DNA from 3 places in the uncultured Citricoccus sp. genome. Region 2 is predicted to be linked to each of the others. Evidence: riboswitches for the same ligand, from Rfam matches in the RefSeq annotation. Region 2 holds a riboswitch; each other region holds the start of a gene.
What was found. Region 2 has a riboswitch for S-adenosylmethionine ahead of Q0283_RS10720 (acyl-CoA dehydrogenase family protein). Riboswitches for the same ligand answer to the same signal wherever they lie in the genome.

Region 1: linked by a shared signal. The riboswitch ahead of Q0283_RS02785 (LLM class flavin-dependent oxidoreductase) and the one ahead of Q0283_RS10720 (acyl-CoA dehydrogenase family protein) in region 2 are both predicted to bind S-adenosylmethionine.
Region 3: linked by a shared signal. The riboswitch ahead of Q0283_RS12310 (O-acetylhomoserine aminocarboxypropyltransferase/cysteine synthase family protein) and the one ahead of Q0283_RS10720 (acyl-CoA dehydrogenase family protein) in region 2 are both predicted to bind S-adenosylmethionine.

Annotation. Positions count from the first base shown of each region.
Region 1 covers NZ_CALMQR010000031.1:46,496-51,828, reverse strand. The annotation lists gene Q0283_RS02790 (ABC transporter substrate-binding protein) at 1-863, opposite strand, end outside; gene Q0283_RS02785 (LLM class flavin-dependent oxidoreductase) at 913-2,295, opposite strand; SAM riboswitch class IV at 2,380-2,494, opposite strand; gene Q0283_RS02780 (acyl-CoA dehydrogenase family protein) at 2,704-3,999, opposite strand; gene Q0283_RS02775 (acyl-CoA dehydrogenase) at 3,996-5,333, opposite strand, start outside.
Region 2 covers NZ_CALMQR010000088.1:31,877-37,209, forward strand. The annotation lists gene Q0283_RS10710 (RNA polymerase sigma factor) at 1-386, shown strand, start outside; gene Q0283_RS10715 (anti-sigma factor domain-containing protein) at 379-1,242, shown strand; SAM riboswitch class I at 1,308-1,408, shown strand; gene Q0283_RS10720 (acyl-CoA dehydrogenase family protein) at 1,513-2,841, shown strand; gene Q0283_RS10725 (MFS transporter) at 2,838-4,319, shown strand; gene Q0283_RS10730 (LLM class flavin-dependent oxidoreductase) at 4,316-5,333, shown strand, end outside.
Region 3 covers NZ_CALMQR010000103.1:12,251-17,583, reverse strand. The annotation lists gene Q0283_RS12320 (putative oxygenase MesX) at 1-595, opposite strand, end outside; gene Q0283_RS12315 (cystathionine gamma-synthase) at 693-2,018, opposite strand; gene Q0283_RS12310 (O-acetylhomoserine aminocarboxypropyltransferase/cysteine synthase family protein) at 2,020-3,348, opposite strand; SAM riboswitch class I at 3,354-3,465, opposite strand; gene Q0283_RS12305 (ABC transporter substrate-binding protein) at 3,655-4,659, opposite strand; gene Q0283_RS12300 (NtaA/DmoA family FMN-dependent monooxygenase) at 4,673-5,333, opposite strand, start outside.

The DNA of each region.
Region 1 (5,333 bases), on a different contig from region 2:
AGCAGCGAACCGTACCGGGACGTGTTGTCCGGGACGATGTTCCACCGGATGCCCGCCACGTGGGCCGGGCCCTGGTGCCGGGCGTTCTGCGGCGCCCAGTCGTAGTCGTCATTGCGCTCGAACTCGATGTACTCCCCGCGCTTCCAGTCCTTGACGGTGAACGGCCCGGAGCCGATGGGCTCGGTGCAGTTCTCCTCATCGGTGCGGGACTGCAGGGCCGTGGGTGACTGCAGGCCGAAGTAGGACTGGGAGATGGTGGACAGGAACGGGGAGAACGGGGCGGACAGGTGGATCCGGACGGTGTGCTCGTCCAGCACCTCCGAGTGGTCGTAGAACCCGCCGAGGTGGGCGGCGGCGGTGCCGTTGCCGCCGTCCAGCCAGTAATCGAAGTTGTAGGCCACGGCCTCGGCGTCCAGGGCGGTGCCGTCCGTGAAGGTCACGTCCTCGCGCAGCCGCAGCGTCCAGGCCCGGCCGTCCTCCGACACCTCCCAGCCGGTGGCGATCCAGGGGACCACCGAGCCGTCCTCGGTGTGGGACACCAGGTTGTCCAGGACCTGGCGGGCGGTGAAGTTCTCCTGGATCCAGCCGCCGAAGATGCAGTTGGGCTCCTGGAGGTGGCCGTACTCGATCACGCCGCCCTGGACCGGCCCGGCACCGGCGGCGCCGGTCAGCGCCGCCTGGTCCGGGCCGGCGTCGGGATCCGTTCCGGCGCCGCGACCGGTGCCGGGACCTGCGGAGCAGGCGCTCAGGACCAGCGTGGCCGCGGTCAGGACGGCGAGCCCGGTGGTCCGGGGCCCGGGGAGTCGAGGGGTGCGGGGCGTCGTCCGGAGTCCGGGCGCGCTCGGGGAAGGTGGGGTGCTCATGGGGTTCCTTTCGCCGTGATCCAGCGCAGGCAGAAGTGGGTGGTGGGGCTCAGGCCCCGGTCGGCACGGTGGCGAAGGCGCCCCGGTACCGGGCGGCCGGGTGCGTCTGGGGCAGGCGGTCCCGGCCGAAGAGCTTCTGGCGCAGGGTGCCCGGCGCGTACTCGGACTGCGCCAGGCCGCGCTCGCGCAGCACGGGCAGGACCTGGTCCGCGAACTCCTCGAAGGAACCGGGGATCACCCAGTTGATGACATTGATGCCGTCCACGCCGGCGTCCTGCCAGTCCTGGAGCCGGTCCGCGATCTGCTCGGGGGTGCCCACCAGGCGGTTGTTGCGGTGGCTGCGCCAGGCGACGTCGGCGACCACGGGCTCGCGGTCCGTGATGGCCTTGGAGGTCCACTCGGAGAAGCCCTTCTGGGTGTTGGTCTCCAGGTCTTTCAACGGGGTCTCGGGAGGGTAGACACGGCCGTCCGGGTCGACCAGGGCGGCGTGGGCCAGGTAGCCCTCCACGGAGGCGTACTCCTCGTACTCGGCCAGCGTGCGCCGGGCCTGCTGCTCCGTCTCGCCGATGACGAAGCTCAGGCCCTGGAAGAACTTGATGTCCTCCGGTGCCCGGCCGGCCTCGACGGCGCGGCGGCGGGTGTCCTCGATCTGCTGGCGGGCGATGTCCGGGGTCGCCGCGATGAGGAACACGGCCTCGGCGTTGCGGGCGGCGAAGTCCCGGCCGGAGGCGGAGGATCCCGCCTGGTACAGCAGCGGTGTCCGCTGCGGGGACGGTGAGGGCAGGTGCGGGCCCTCCACCGAGTAGCGCCGGCCCTCGTGGTGGATCTTGTGGACCTTCGCCGGGTCCGAGTACCGGGAGCCCTGCCGATCCTTGACGACCGCTCCCTCGTCCCACGAGCCCTCCCAGAGCTTGTAGGCGACGTCCACGTACTCCTCGGCCCAGGCGTAGCGCTCGGCGTGGTCGGTCAGCCGTGGCAGGCCGAAGTTGCGTGAACCGTTGTCCTGGGTCCCGGTGACGATGTTCCAGGCGATCCGGCCGTTCGAGATGTGGTCGAGCGTGGAGAGCTGGCGGGCGAACTGGAACGGGTGGGACTGGAAGACGTTGGAGGTGGTGGCCAGGCCCAGGTGCTCGGTCACCACGGCCAGCGCGCCGAGCAGCACGGTCGGGTCGTTGGAGGGGATCTGCAGGCCCTCGTTGACGTACACGGAGTAGTCGGCGTCGGCGTCGCCGTAGTGGCCGACGACGTCCGCGAAGAACATGGCGTCGAACCTCGCGGCCTCGAGGGTGCGGGCCAGGTCGATCCAGGTGCGGACGTCGGTGAACTCGGCCTGCCCGGCGTCGGGGCGACGCCACTGGCCGTGGTGGATGTGACTGGTGGTGTTCATGACGAAAGCGTTGAAGTGCAGGGGCGTGCGGGCGATGGGGGCCATGGTGTCTCTTCCCGGTCGGTGGCACTCCGGGGATGCCCGGAACGCACCGGGGCGCGCGCAGGCGGCCTCGATGCACCGGGCGGGGTGCCGTACTTGCCGGTCACGGGTGCGTGCCGGCCGAATCATCACCTGGAGCACCCCACTACAGCGAGAGGGTTGCTGTCCGGTCAGCCAGGGCTTATGGCCGGATCTCGTGATTCCGTTACCGAGCGTAGACCCCGGCGCCGGTCCCGCCAAGGGATCCGCCGGCACCGGTTAACGTCCCGTCATCCCCGGCCGGGGCGAGGGCCACCGGGTCCTTCCATGACGCCGGGGGGACATACGGCGACATCTGCGCGGGCCGGGCACGCGAAGGCCCCCGCCGTGCGGTGCACGACGGGGGCCGGTGGCGCAGGCCAGGACCGTGGGTCAGGCGGAACCGATGCGGTAGGACCGCGACGGCGGGGTGGCGTTGACCTCCCACTCGCCGATGATCCGCGCGCGGTAGATGAGCGGATTGTGGCTGGCCAGCACGCGCGCGTTGCGCCAGTGCCGGTCCAGGCGCCTCGACTGGCTCGTGGCCGAGGCCCCGCCCACCTCGAACAGCTGGGTCGCGGCGGCCAGCACGTTCTTCGCGATCACCTGCTGGGCCTGGTAGACGCGGACGTACAGGGCGTTGACGTCCTCCTCCGGCAGCACCTCGCCCCCGGCCTCGCGTTCGAGGATTCCTCCCAGGGCGGCGACCACCGCGTCGAGCGCCACGCGGGAGGCGAAGGCCGCCGAGGAGAGCTCACCGACCACCTGCAGCACCTGGGCGTCGTCACGGGGCAGTTCGGTCACCCCGTGACTGAAGGACCGGCGCCGGCCGCGTACGTAGTCCCCGGCGTCACGCACGATCGCCTCGGCGATGCCCGTCAGGGTCGCCAGGTGCAGGAACTGCCAGGACGCCTGGCCGGTGGCCACGCGGGTGCCGTCGTCCAGGCCGGAGGTGTAGACCTCCTCCGGGTCGACCGGGGTGTTGTCGAACACCGTGGTCCCCGAGGCCGTGAGCTGCTGGCCGAACCCGTCCCAGTCGTCCAGGAGCCGGACACCGGGGGCGTCCGCGGGCACGGTCGCGGCGATCTCCTCACCGCGGGCGTCGACCGCCGCCACGATGATCCAGTCCGCGTACAGGGACCCGGTCGAGTAGTACTTGGTGCCGTTGAGCCGCCAGGTGCCCTCGGCGTCCTGCACCAGCCGGGTGGTCCCCTCCCCCACCGCGTTGTTGACCTCGGTGATGGCGTTCCCGACGACGGCCCCCGCGCCCAGACGGCGCAGCCAGCGGTCCCGGAAGGCCGCGTCCGGGTGGCCCAGCACGTTCTCCTGGTTGATCAGGTGGGCACGCAGCGCCTGGGTCAGGTTGGAGTCCGCGGCGGCGAGCTCGACGATCAGCTCCGCGGACTGGGCGAAGCTCAGGCCGGCGCCGCCGTACTCCACCGGCACGCGCAACGAGGTGAAGCCGGCCTCGGCGAGGCGGCGCACGGCGTCGCGGTCGATGATCCGGTCCGCCTCCCGCGCGGCCGCGCTCGATGCGATGGACCGGAAGACCGGGTCCAGGCGCTCGCGGACCTGCACGAACCGCGCTGCGGACCGGTCGGCGGGGTGGTCCGCGGGCCGGCCGGGTGTCCCTGCCGTGGCCGGGGAACCGGCGAGCGGGGCGCGTCGTTCGGATGTCGTGGTCATCATGCTCCTTCGGTGGTGGATGCGGTGGGCGCTCCCGCGCCGGCGGCCGTGGCGCCGGCCCGCGGGTCGGAGTTGCGGGCGGTGGAGTGGAACGGCGGGACGGTGCCGTTGATCCGGTGGTCCCCGACCGCCTGGGTGCGGTAGATCAGCGGGGTGTGGCTGGCGACGGTGCGGGCGTTCAGCCAGTGCCGGTGCAGGTGCCGCGAGGCGTCCGTGGCGGAGGCGCCACCGGACTCGAAGATCTGGTTCGTGGCCTCGAGGATCAGCTCCGAGACCACGACGGTGGCCTCGGACAGGGCGACGTTGGCGCGGGTGTGGGCGTCCAGCACCACCGGGTCCTCGAGGTCCAGGTGGCCGCGCACGCTCCGGTAGGAGTCCTCGACGACGGCGGCGGCACCGGTCACGATGTGCCGGGCGGCGGAGACCTTGGCGGAGACGGAGCCGATGACCTGGTGGACCAGCGGGTCCTCGGCAGGGGTCTCGGCGGTGGCGTGGTCGTAGGTGCGCCGGCGAGCGCGCACGAAGTCCGTGATCGAGGACAGCGCGGCCACGCCGATGCCGGCCTGCGTGGCGGCCAGCACGACCCACAGCACCGCATAGGCCAGCACACCGGTGGGGACGTTGAACTCCTGGGTCCGGTGCGCACGCACGGGGACGTCGTCGAAGGTGGTGGTGCCGGAGGCGGTGAGTCGCTGTCCGAAGCCGTTCCAGTCATCGGTGCGCGTCACGCCCCGGTCCCTCGCGTCCACGATGGCGAAGATCGGTCCCTCGTCCTCGCGGCCGGGCCGGGTGGCCGTCACCAGCAGGTAGTCGGCGAAGACGGCCCCGGTGGAGTAGAACTTGTCCCCCGTGATCTCCGCGATCTCGGTGTCCCCGACCGCCGCGGCCGCCTGGGCGGTGTCCGGGTCCACGTCGACCCAGCGCACGGGACGCCTGCCCGCGGAGGGCGGCAACTCGACGAGGGCGTTGCCGAAGATCCTCCCCGCGGCCACCTCGGCGAGCCACCACTCCGACACTGCTCCCTGGGACTCGTTCTGGTGCTGCTCGGTGAACATGAAGTGCCCGTGCAGGGCCTGCGGCAGGTTCGAGTCCGCGGCGGCCAGGTCCACCAGCAGGCCGGTGAGCTGGGGAAGGCTGGCCCCGATCCCGCCGCGGTCGCGGGCGAGGCGGACCCGGGTGAATCCCGAGCCGCGCAGGTGCTCGATCGCGGCGAAGGCCAGTTCGTGGTCCTGCTCGCGCTGGTGGGCCCCTTCGGCGATGAGCCGGAAGACGGGGGCGAAGTGCTCGCTGAGCTGCGCGTCCGTGGGCGGTGTCCCGGCGGTGGCGGCCCTGAGCTC
Region 2 (5,333 bases):
AGGTGTTCACGCGGGCCTGGCGCTCGCGGGAGACCTACGACCCCACCCGTCCGCTGGGCGGCTGGCTGACCGGGATCACCCGTCGGGTCGTGGCGGACACGTTCGCGGCCCGGGACCGCCAGCGGCAGCTCGTGGACGCGACGTCCGGCCAGCATCAGCGGGAGGACCGGCAACTGTCCGAGCAGGTCGTGGACCGGGTGCTGGTCCATGAGGCCCTGGAGAGGCTCGGTCCGCCCCAGGATGAGATCCTGAGGATGGCCTTCGTCCAGGACCTCCCGCAGGGGCAGATCGCCGAACGGCTGGGAATGCCCCTGGGAACGGTCAAGTCGCATGTCCACCGGGGACTGGCCCGGCTTCGAGCAGCACTGGAGGTGAACGATGGCTGAGACCGCTGAACGGCACCTGACCGAGGAGGACCTGGCCTCGATCGCCGCCGGCCAGGCGCCCGGCCCCGGGGCCGCCGCCCACCTGCGCTCCTGCCCCGACTGCCGCCTGGACCTCGACCGGACCGAGCGCGTGGTGTCCGCGCTCGCGGCACCGGTCAGCCTCCACGAGCCGTCCGCCGACGTGTGGGCGGGCATCGAACGGGAGTTGGGCCTCCGGCAGGATCCCCACGCCGGACCCGGTCTCGCCGCGGTCCCGGGCGCCCCGGAGCCGGCCGGCACGTCCGGCACGTCTGCGGAGACCGCGCCCGGAGGGCACGGTGGCGGGGGGACGCTCGGTGCCGACGACGCCGGCACGGTGAGCTTCCTGCCCCGGACCCAGCGACGCCGGTGGCCCGTCATCACGGCCGCCGCGGCCGCCGGGCTGGTCGTCGGCGCCGTCGGTGCCGCCGTCGTGGCCGGCCTGGTGGGCCAGGGGGACAGCGGGCAGGACACGCCGCCCCAGCCGGTCGCCGTCGGCGAGGCGGTCCTCGCGCCGGTGACGGAGCGGGACGTGGAGGGGCGCGCCGAGATGGTCGCCGAGCCCGACGGCGCCCTGCGCCTGACCGTCGACGTCTCCGAGGGGCCCCAGGAGGGGTACTACGAGGTGTGGCTGCGCGACGAACAGGCCAGCCGGCTGATCTCGCTGGGCACGGTGTCCGGCCAGACCACCACGCTGCCGGTGCCGGACGGCGTCGACCTCGACCGGTTCCCGGTGGTGGACGTCTCCCAGGAGGAATTCGACGGCGACCCCTCGCACAGCGGCGTGACGCTGGCGGCGGGGGCCATGACCCGGTCCGGGGACGCCACCGCGGGGTGACTGTGTGTCCTGACGTGACGTGGGCGACATCCACGCCCCGGGGATCCATTGCTAGGGTGAACCCGTAACCATCCAGAGCGGCTGAGAGACCTGGCTCGACGACGCCGCAGCAACCCGAGGGGATCATCTCCCCAACGACGGGTGCTAAGGCCAGGACCGATGGAGATCCCGGATCTGCAGTCGGTCTGTGCGTCGGCGTCCGCTGCCTGCGCCGGACCAGCCGTTGGCGTGACTGCCGGTAATCCTCGGTGTGACCGGAAGGACCGCCGAATGTCGCAGAGCACGGCCGAGAAGGCCGCCACCACCGAACACCTCTCCCGGCCGGGACCGGAGGCCGGGGCCGCGAACCTCGCCGAGGGCCTGCCCGCCTCCTACGCGGGATTGCGCGAGCACTTCGCCCCGGTCTTCGCCTCGATCGCGGCCGGTGCCCTGGAACGGGACCTGGAGCGCCGGCTGCCCCGGGAGGAGGTCCGCAGGCTGGACCGCGCCGGGTTCGGCACCCTGCGGGTCCCGGCCGCCCACGGAGGGCCGGGGGTGAGCATCGAGGACTTCACCCGGTTGCTCATCGACCTGGCCGAGGCCGACTCGAACATCGCCCACCTGTACCGGTCCCACTACGGTTTCGTGGAATCCCTGCGCTTCCTGCCCGGCCGCCTCCAGGACGCCTGGTACCCCCGGGTGCTGGCGGGGGCGACGGTGGGCAACGCGTCCACCGAGAAGGGCGGCAACGCCCTGGGCACCCTGAACACCGTGCTGACCCGGAGCGGGGAGGGCTGGGTGCTCAACGGCCGGAAGCTCTACGCGACCGGATCGATCTTCTCGGACTACACGCGGGTCTCCGCCGCACTGGACGGTGAGGACGGACGCCGCTTCGCCGTCGTCGCCACGGACGCCCCCGGTGTCACGCTGGAGGACGACTGGGACGGCTTCGGGCAGAAGCTCACCGGCACCGGCACGGCCCTCTTCGAGGACGTCACCGTCCCCGAGGACGCCGTGCTGGACCGTACCGCGGGCAGCGCCGAGGCCGTCCACGAGGCCGCCTTCTTCCAGCTCGTGCTGCTGGCCGTGCTGGCCGGCATCGCCCGGGCCGCCCGCCGGGACACCGTCGCCACCATCGCCACCCGCAAGCGCACCTTCAACACCGGGCTGGGCCTGCCGTTCCGCGAGGACCCGCTGATCCAGGAGGCCACCGGGCGGATCTCCGCCCAGGCCTTCACCGCCGAGGCCACCGTGCTGCACGCCGCGCGGGCCCTCGACGCCGGCATCCAGGCCGCCATCGATGCCGGGGCGAATGTCCCGGAGTTCACCGGCACCCTGCCGGGAGCCCTGTACGAGTCCGAGATCGCCGTCGAGCACGCCCAGGTCACGGTGCCCGAACTGGCACTGGGCGCCGCCCAGGACCTGTTCCTGACCGTGGGTGCCTCCGCGACCTCCACGTCCAAGGGGCTGGACCGGCACTGGCGCAACGCCCAGACCGTGGCCACCCACAACCCGATCGCCTTCCGGGCCCGCGCCCTCGGCGACTACCACATCAACGGCATCCTGCCGGAGGGCCTGAACGCCATCGGCGACGCGAAGACGGCGGGGCCTGCCGCATGAGCGCCCCGACCATCATGACCACCACCTCCACCGGCGAACCCCGGCAGGGACCCGCGCGGGTCTTCGACGGCAAGAAGCGCGTCCTCGCCTCGGCCTTCGCCGGAACCACCATCGAGTGGTACGACTTCTACCTCTACGGCACGGCCGCGGCGCTGGTCTTCAACGTCCAGTTCTTCCCGATGGCCACCGAGCTCGGCGGCATCGTCGCCTCGTTCGCCACGCTCGCCGTCGGCGTGATCGCCCGGCCGCTGGGCGGCATCGTGGCCGGACACCTGGGGGACCGGATCGGCCGCAAGGCCCTGCTGGTGGCCTCGCTGCTGCTGATGGGCGTGGCCTCGACCCTGATCGGGCTGCTGCCCACCTTCGAGGCGATCGGCTGGTGGGCCGTCGTCGGGCTGGTGGTGCTGCGCGTCCTGCAGGGCCTGTCCGCCGGTGCGGAATGGGGCGGTTCGGCTCTGCTGAGCGTGGAGCACGCCCCGGCCCGGCACCGCGGCTTCTTCGGGTCCTTCACGCAGATCGGCTCGTCCGCGGGGATGCTGCTGGCCACCGGCGCGTTCTTCATCGTGCAGAACGTGCTGAGCGCCGAGCAGTTCGCCGCCTTCGGGTGGCGGATCCCGTTCCTGCTCTCCGCGCTGCTGGTGGCCCTGGGACTGTGGATCCGGCTCGGCGTCTCCGATGCCCCGGAGTTCCTCGAGCACCAGGCCTCCGGGAGGGTCGAGAAGGCGCCGCTGAAGGTGCTGCTGACGCACCACCGCCGCCCGCTGCTGGTGACGATCGGTCTGCGGCTGGCCCAGAACGCCGTGTACTACCTGGTCACGGTCTACATGCTGACCTACCTGCGCGACGAGCGGGGGGACTCCTCCTCGGGTGTCACGGCGGTGATGATCGCCTCGGCCGTCGGCCTGGTCTCGACCCCGTTCTGGGGCTGGCTGTCCGACCGGGTGGGACGCAGGGTGGTCTCCGTGACGGCCTATGCGGCGATCGGCGTGTTCGGCTGGGTGCTGTTCGCTTACCTGGGGGCCGGGCCGCTGGCCCTGCTGCCCCTCGTCATCATCCTGGGCATCAACCTCATCCACGACGCGGTCTACGGACCGCAGGCCGCCTGGTTCGCCGAGCAGTTCCCGGTGCACGTGCGCTACTCGGGCGTGAGCCTGGGCTACCAGGTCGGCACGGTGCTGGGCGGGGGACTGATGCCCCTGATCGCGGCGCTACTCTTCGCCGCCGGCGGTGACACCCCGTGGCTGATCGCCGGCTACCTCTCCGGGCTGGCCGTGCTGTCCGTCGTCACCGGGCTGGCCGCGAAGGATCCTGCCCGGGACCAGCACGGCACGGAGCTCACCGAGCTGCACGGTCCCGGGCAGGATCCGGTGCCCGACGCCGGCCCTGCCGGTCCCGCGCCCGGCTCCGGCACCCCGCGCACCACCGAGGACACCGCTGAGAACGCCATTGAGGGCGCCCCCGAGAGGACGATCGTATGACCCGCCCCATGCTGCTGAACGCCTTCGACATGATGGTCCCGGTGCACCAGTCCCCGGGGCTCTGGCGGCACCCGGAGTCCGGGGTGTCCCGCTTCGACACCCTGGCGTACTGGACCTCGCTGGCCCGGACGCTGGAGGAGGGCGGGTTCGCCTCCCTGTTCCTGGCGGACATCCCCGGTGTCTACGACGTCTACGGCGCAGGGACCGGGGCCACGGCACGCGGCGGGGTGCAGTACCCGGTGCTCGACCCGCTGGTGATGGTGCCCGCGATGGCCGCCGTGACCGAGCGGCTCGGCTTCGGCGTCACCGCCTCGGTCACCTACGAGGCGCCCTACCTGCTGGCCCGCACCCTCGCCACGCTGGACCACGTCACCGGCGGGCGGGTGGCCTGGAACGTGGTCACCTCCTACCAGGACTCTGCCGCGCGCAACCTGGGCATGGACCGGCAGCTGCCGCACGACGAGCGGTATGACCGGGCCGACGAGTACATGGAGGTCATGTACAAGCTCTTCGAGGGATCGTTCGATCCCGGCGCGGTGCGCGCCGACGCCCAGACGGGCGTGTTCGTGGACCCGGACCGGGTGCACCCGATCGGCCACCACGGGACGTACTTCTCCGTGCCGGGCCAGGCGCTGACACACCCCGGGCCGCAGGGCACCCCGTTCCTGTTCCAGGCCGGGGCGTCCACCCGCGGCCAGGAGTTCGCCCTGGACCACGCCGAGGCGATCTTCTTCATCGGCAACACCCCGGAGCTGGTCCGGCGCTGGACGGACGGCGTGCGGGCCGGGCTGGCCGGACGCGGCCGCGCGGAGGATGCCGTCAAGGTGTTCACCATGGCCACGGTGGTCGTGGCCGACTCGGACGAGGAGGCCCGGGCCCGGCTGGAGGGTTACCGCCGGCACGTGGACGTCGAGGGCGCACTGGCCCTGTTCGGGGGCTGGACCGGCGTGGACCTGGCCGGGGCCGATCCGGACTCCCCGCTCGAGTACGTCGCCACCGAGGCCAACCAGTCCG
Region 3 (5,333 bases), on a different contig from region 2:
CGAGTATCGGATGCCGATTCTCGAGCCGGCGGTAGGTCTTGGAACTCGAGACACTGATGCAGATCACAGGAGGCTGGGGGAACCGCTTCCGATAGGCATCGGAGTCCACGAAGTGCTGGAAGAGTTTCCCGTGCAGTGCGCCGAAGTCGCTGGGGATGCTGGACCGCGGCGCCCTCGCCTGGTGTTCCGGCAACACCACGCTGAAGTCGTAGTCACGGAGGTAGGACGAGAAGTTGTTCCCCACGATTCCGTCGAGACGTACGTTGGCCAGCGTGTCCCGGATCCCCACGTCGAGCATCTCGACCAGGGGGAACGCCGCGTCCTCGCCGTACGCGGTGAAGAGCAGGTCGACGGAGACGATGTCGATCTCCACGGCATAGCGGTCACGGCCCGGGTTGTCCCAGTGCGCCAGGTCGTTGAAGCGATTCTCGATCATCGCCAGGGTGTCGCGCAGGTTCTGCTGACGGTCGGCGCCGCGGGCCAGGTTCGCGAAGTTCGTGGTGCCGCGGGAACTGGATGACGGGGAGTAGTCCTCATCGAAGCGGGTGGTGCTGATCCCGAAGGTGAACTCGTTCGTCCTGGTGATCCGATCCATCGATTCCCCCCGATCGTCCGCGAGCCGGCTGCCCCCGTCCGTCCCGGTCCCGACCGCCCGTCGCTGCTGCTCGTGCACTGCTCTCCCGAGACCCGTCTCAGTCATGCTTCCGACACCCCCGGGCTGGCCGGAGGACGTCGTTGCGGGCTCCGGTGGCTCCGGCTCCCCGCGCCGGTCGGCGCCGCGACGCTGACACCGCGTCGATCCATCCGAGACTTCGAACGCAGTCCAGGGCCGCCTCGAGGTCGGCCCGCAGGTCGGTGACGTCCTCGACGCCCACGGACAGCCGGACTAGGTCGGCCGGGACCTCCAGGGCGGTGCCGCGCACGGAGGCGTGGGTCATCTCGGAGCAGTAGCAGATCAGGGACTCGACCCCGCCGAGGCTGACCGAGAGCGCGAACAGCTCGGTGGACTGGGCGAAGGCCCGCGCGGCGGGCTCTCCCCCGGTCAGCCGGACGGACACGATCCCGCCGTAGCCGTCCATCTGCCGGGACGCCAGCTCGTGCCCGGGGTGCTCCGGCAGTCCCGGGTAGTAGACCTGCGCGATCCCCGGTTGGTCCTGCAGCCAGCCGGCCAGTTCCGCGGCGTTCGCGCCGTGCCGGTCCATGCGCAGCCCCAGGGTCTTCAGCCCGCGCGCGGCGAGGTAGCTGTCCTGCGGCCCGGCCACCGCGCCGGCGGCGAACTGCTGGTAGCCGACCGCCTCGGCCAGGTCCCGCCCCCGGTACTCCCGGTCGGCCACCACCACGGCCCCGCCCAACACGTCCGAGTGCCCGCCGATGTACTTGGTCGTGGAGTGCACCACCGCGTCCGCACCGAGGTCCAGGGGCCGCTGCAGGTACGGGGAGGCGAAGGTGTTGTCCACCACCAGCAGCGCCCCGGCCCGGTGGGCGATCTCCGCCCAGGCGGCCAGGTCCGCGATGCCCAGCAGCGGGTTCGACGGGGTCTCCACCCACAGCACGGCCGTGGTGCCGGGGCGGACCGCCGCCGCGACCGCCATGGGATCGGTGATGTCCACCGGGGTGTTCTCAACGCCCCACGGCGCGAGGACGCCGTTGATGAGCCGGTTCGTCCCGCCGTAGCCGTCTCCGCCGAGCACGATGTGGTCCCCGGGGCGCAGCACCGAGCGCAACAGGGCGTCCTCGGCGGCGAGCCCGGAGGCGAACGCGAACGCCCGGCTCCCGTGCTCCAGGGCGGCCAGTTGGGTCTCGAAGCCGTTGCGCGTGGGGTTGGACCCGCGGCTGTACTCGTGGCCGCCGCGCAGCAGGTTGATGCCGTCCTGGACGAAGGTGCTGGTCTGGTAGATCGGCGGCACGACCGCCCCGGTCAGCGGGTCCGGCTCCTGGCCGGCGTGCACCGCCGTCGTGTTGAAGCCCCGGCGGGTGTCCTGCGCGGTGGCCAGCGCGGCGTCGTTCAGGAGGGTCATCTCAGCGCACCTCCCCGGCCAGGGCGGAGGTCGGCACGGTGGCCGGTACCGAGACCGGCACGGTGGCCAGCGCGCGGTCGAGGTCCGCGACCAGGTCCTGCGGACACTCCAGTCCGATGGACAGCCGGATCGTGGTCTCGCCGATCCCCGCGGCCTCGCGGCGGTCCGGGGCGAGGCGACAGTGGGTCATGGTGGCGGGATGACAGACCAACGAGCGCACGTCGCCCACGTTGGCCACGAGCTGGAACAGCTCCAGCGCGTCGATGAACGGGCCCACGGCCTCCGGTCCGGCCGCCAGGTCGAAGGAGAACACCGAGCCGGTGCCGTGCGGGAAGTCCCGCGCGGCGAGGGCGGCACTGGGGTGCCCGGGGATCCCCGGGTGGTGGACGCGCCCGACGGCGGGGTGCCCGGCCAGGTGCTCGGCCACCGTGAGGGCGGTGGTCCCGTGCCGGGCGATGCGGACCTCGAGGGTCTCCAGGCCCTGGATGAACTGCGCGGCGCTGGCCGGGGCGAGGGTCGGGCCGAGGTCGTGCAGGAACTTGCTGCGGGCCAGCGCGAGGTACGCGCCGCGGCCGTGCCGGTCGACGAGCGTCTGCCCGCCGTAGCGAGCCTTGGGCCGGGCCAGTTGTGGCCACCGTTCCGGGGCCGCGCCGTAGTCGAAGGTCCCCCCGTCCACGATCGCCCCACCGAGCACCGTGCCGTGCCCGCCGAGGAACTTCGTGGCCGAGTGCACCACCACGTCAGCGCCGTGCTCCAGTGGCCGGTACAGGGCCGGCGTGGCCAGCGTGCTGTCCACGATCACCGGCACGCCGGCGCCGTGGGCGATGTCCGCCAGCGCCGGCAGGTCCGGCAGGGTGGCCAGCGGGTTGGTGATGGCCTCGAGGAAGAACGCGCGGGTGTCCGGCCGGATCGCCGCGGCCCACGCCACCGGGTCCGCGGGGTCGGCGAACGTGACCTCAATGCCGAAGTCGGCGAAGGTGTCCGTCAGCAGGTCCACCGTCCCGCCGTAGAGCTGACTGGAGGCGACCAGGTGCTTGCCGGCGTGGAGCAGGGTCAGCAGGGACAGGGCGACGGCGGCCTGGCCGGTCGCGGTGCCGATGGCCCCGATCCCGCCCTCCAGGGCCGCCAGCCGGTTCTCGAACACGGCCACGGTCGGGTTGCCCGTGCGGCTGTAGGTGAAGCCCGGGGTCTCCAGCCGGAACATCGAGGCGGCCGTGGCGTGGTCCGGGAAGCGGTAGGCCGCCGTCTGGTGGATGGGCACGGCCACCGGCCAGTAGGGGGCCTCGGGCTCGTAGCCGGCGTGGATCTGTTCCGTGGCGTGATGATTCATTTGATCCTCCATCGATCCTGGCGGTAGCACCGTGCCGGCCGGTCCCGGTGTCCCGGGTCGGTTGGCTGGTTGCTGCGGCGTCGTCGAGCCAGATCTCTCGGCCGCTCTGGATGGTGTGGTGGGCCAATCCCACTCGATGGACCCGGTGGGAGTCCAGCGGCGGGCGGGCAGGTGCGTCACAAAACCGCACGTCGGGACATCTTCGGGCCGGACGGTCGCGTCGGCCGCTGCGGCCGGCGTCGGGACCGGGTTTGTGACAGGTTGTGACGGGGCCGGGAGGTGTCGGCCGGTCCGCCCACCGGCCGCTCAGTCCTTCAGTCCGGGTGGGTTCAGCGCGGAGGCGTCGATTCCCTCCTCGGCCAGACCCCACTGCTGGAGGATCTGCCCGTACACTCCGGTTTCAATCAAGTGGTCCAGTCCTGACTGGGCGGCCTCACCCAGCCCCGTGCCCTTCTGCACGGCCACCGAGATGTGCGCAGTGTCGGGCCAGCCGCCGGCCACCAGTCCGACCAGCCGGGTCTGTCCCGTCTGGGCGGCCTTGTAGGCACCGGTCGAGTTGGGACCGAAGGTGGCGTCGGCCCGGCCGGCCTGCAGCGCGAGGCCGGCGGCGGAGTCGTCCTCGTAGTACTGCAGGTCCACCGGATCCAGTCCGGCCTTTCGGTTCTGCCGATCCCACGCCATCAGAACTTTCTCCTGGTTGGTGCCGGACCCCACGATGACCCTCAGACCCGCCACGTCCTTCGCCTCGGTGATCTGTTGGATGTCCGAGTCCGAGGTTACGTAGAACCCGAGCTTGTCCTCGCGGTAACTGGCCATGTCGTACTTCTGCTTGCGCTCGTCCGTCACCGTGACGTTGGAGATGACGGCCTCGTACTTGCCGGACTCCAGGCCCAGGGGCCAGTCCTCCCAGGCGACGGGGACTAGCTCCAGCTCCAAGCCGAGGGAGTCGGCGAGGGCGGAGGCGATGTCCGGATCGCTGCCGACGGGCGTCGCATTGTCCGTGGCGTAGACCGAGAGCGGAGCCGAGTAGGGGACGGTGGCGACGGTGAGCCTGCCATCGGCGGACACCGCTTCCGGGACCAAGGCAGCCGCCTCCTCGGACGCCGTGGCCCCGGGGCGTTCGCGGTCCGGGGACAGGTCCACCGTGGTGCCGCTGCCGATATCGACCTCGGCGGCACCGGTGGCGGCGCTGCTACCGGGATCGGAGCAGGCGGTCAACCCGAGCAGTGCGGCCAGCCCGGTGGCGGTGAGCGCGGTGAGACTCCGGTGGCGGTTCCGGGGCCGCGGGACGGTGCGGAGGGTGGTGGTCATGCTGGGGGTCCTCTCAGGTGGTGGCCGGCAAGGCCGGCCGGCCGGTGTCGTGGTCTCGGTGGGCTGCGCGGGTCCCGATGGCGGCGCACGAGTCGCCCGTGCCGTCCGCAGCTCCTGCGTCAGAGCCCTCGCCCTCGGGCCAGTCCAGGCCCAGGTGCTCGCGCAGGGTGTCCCCGGCGTACTCGGTCGGGTACACACCTCGGTCCTGCAGTGCGGGGACAAGGTGGTTGACGATGTCGTCGAGCCCGGAGGGGATCAGCCACGGGGTGATGTTGAACCCGTCCACGGCACCGAGCCGGGCGTACTCGGCCAACCGGTCGGCCACCTCGGCGTAAGAGCCGGAGAACGTCCGGGCGGCACCCCGGGAGGAACGTTCACGGACGAACTGCAGGATGTTCTGGCCCTTCTCCGCGGCCTCACGCCGCCACGCGCCGGTCAGCTCTGCGGCCTTCGCGCCCTGAAATCCGCTGCCCCGGGTCACGTCGGTCTCATCCACGGCCGGGGCAATCTCCGGCAACGGGCCCTCGGGATCGACCCCGTCCAGGGGCCGGCCCCAGAACTGCTCGAGGTAGGCGATCGCCTGCTGCGGGCCGACCTGATGACTGCGTACCCACTCCAGCTTCTCCTGCGCCTCCCGGACGGTCGGGGCGAGTACGAACTCGGTGCCGGGCATG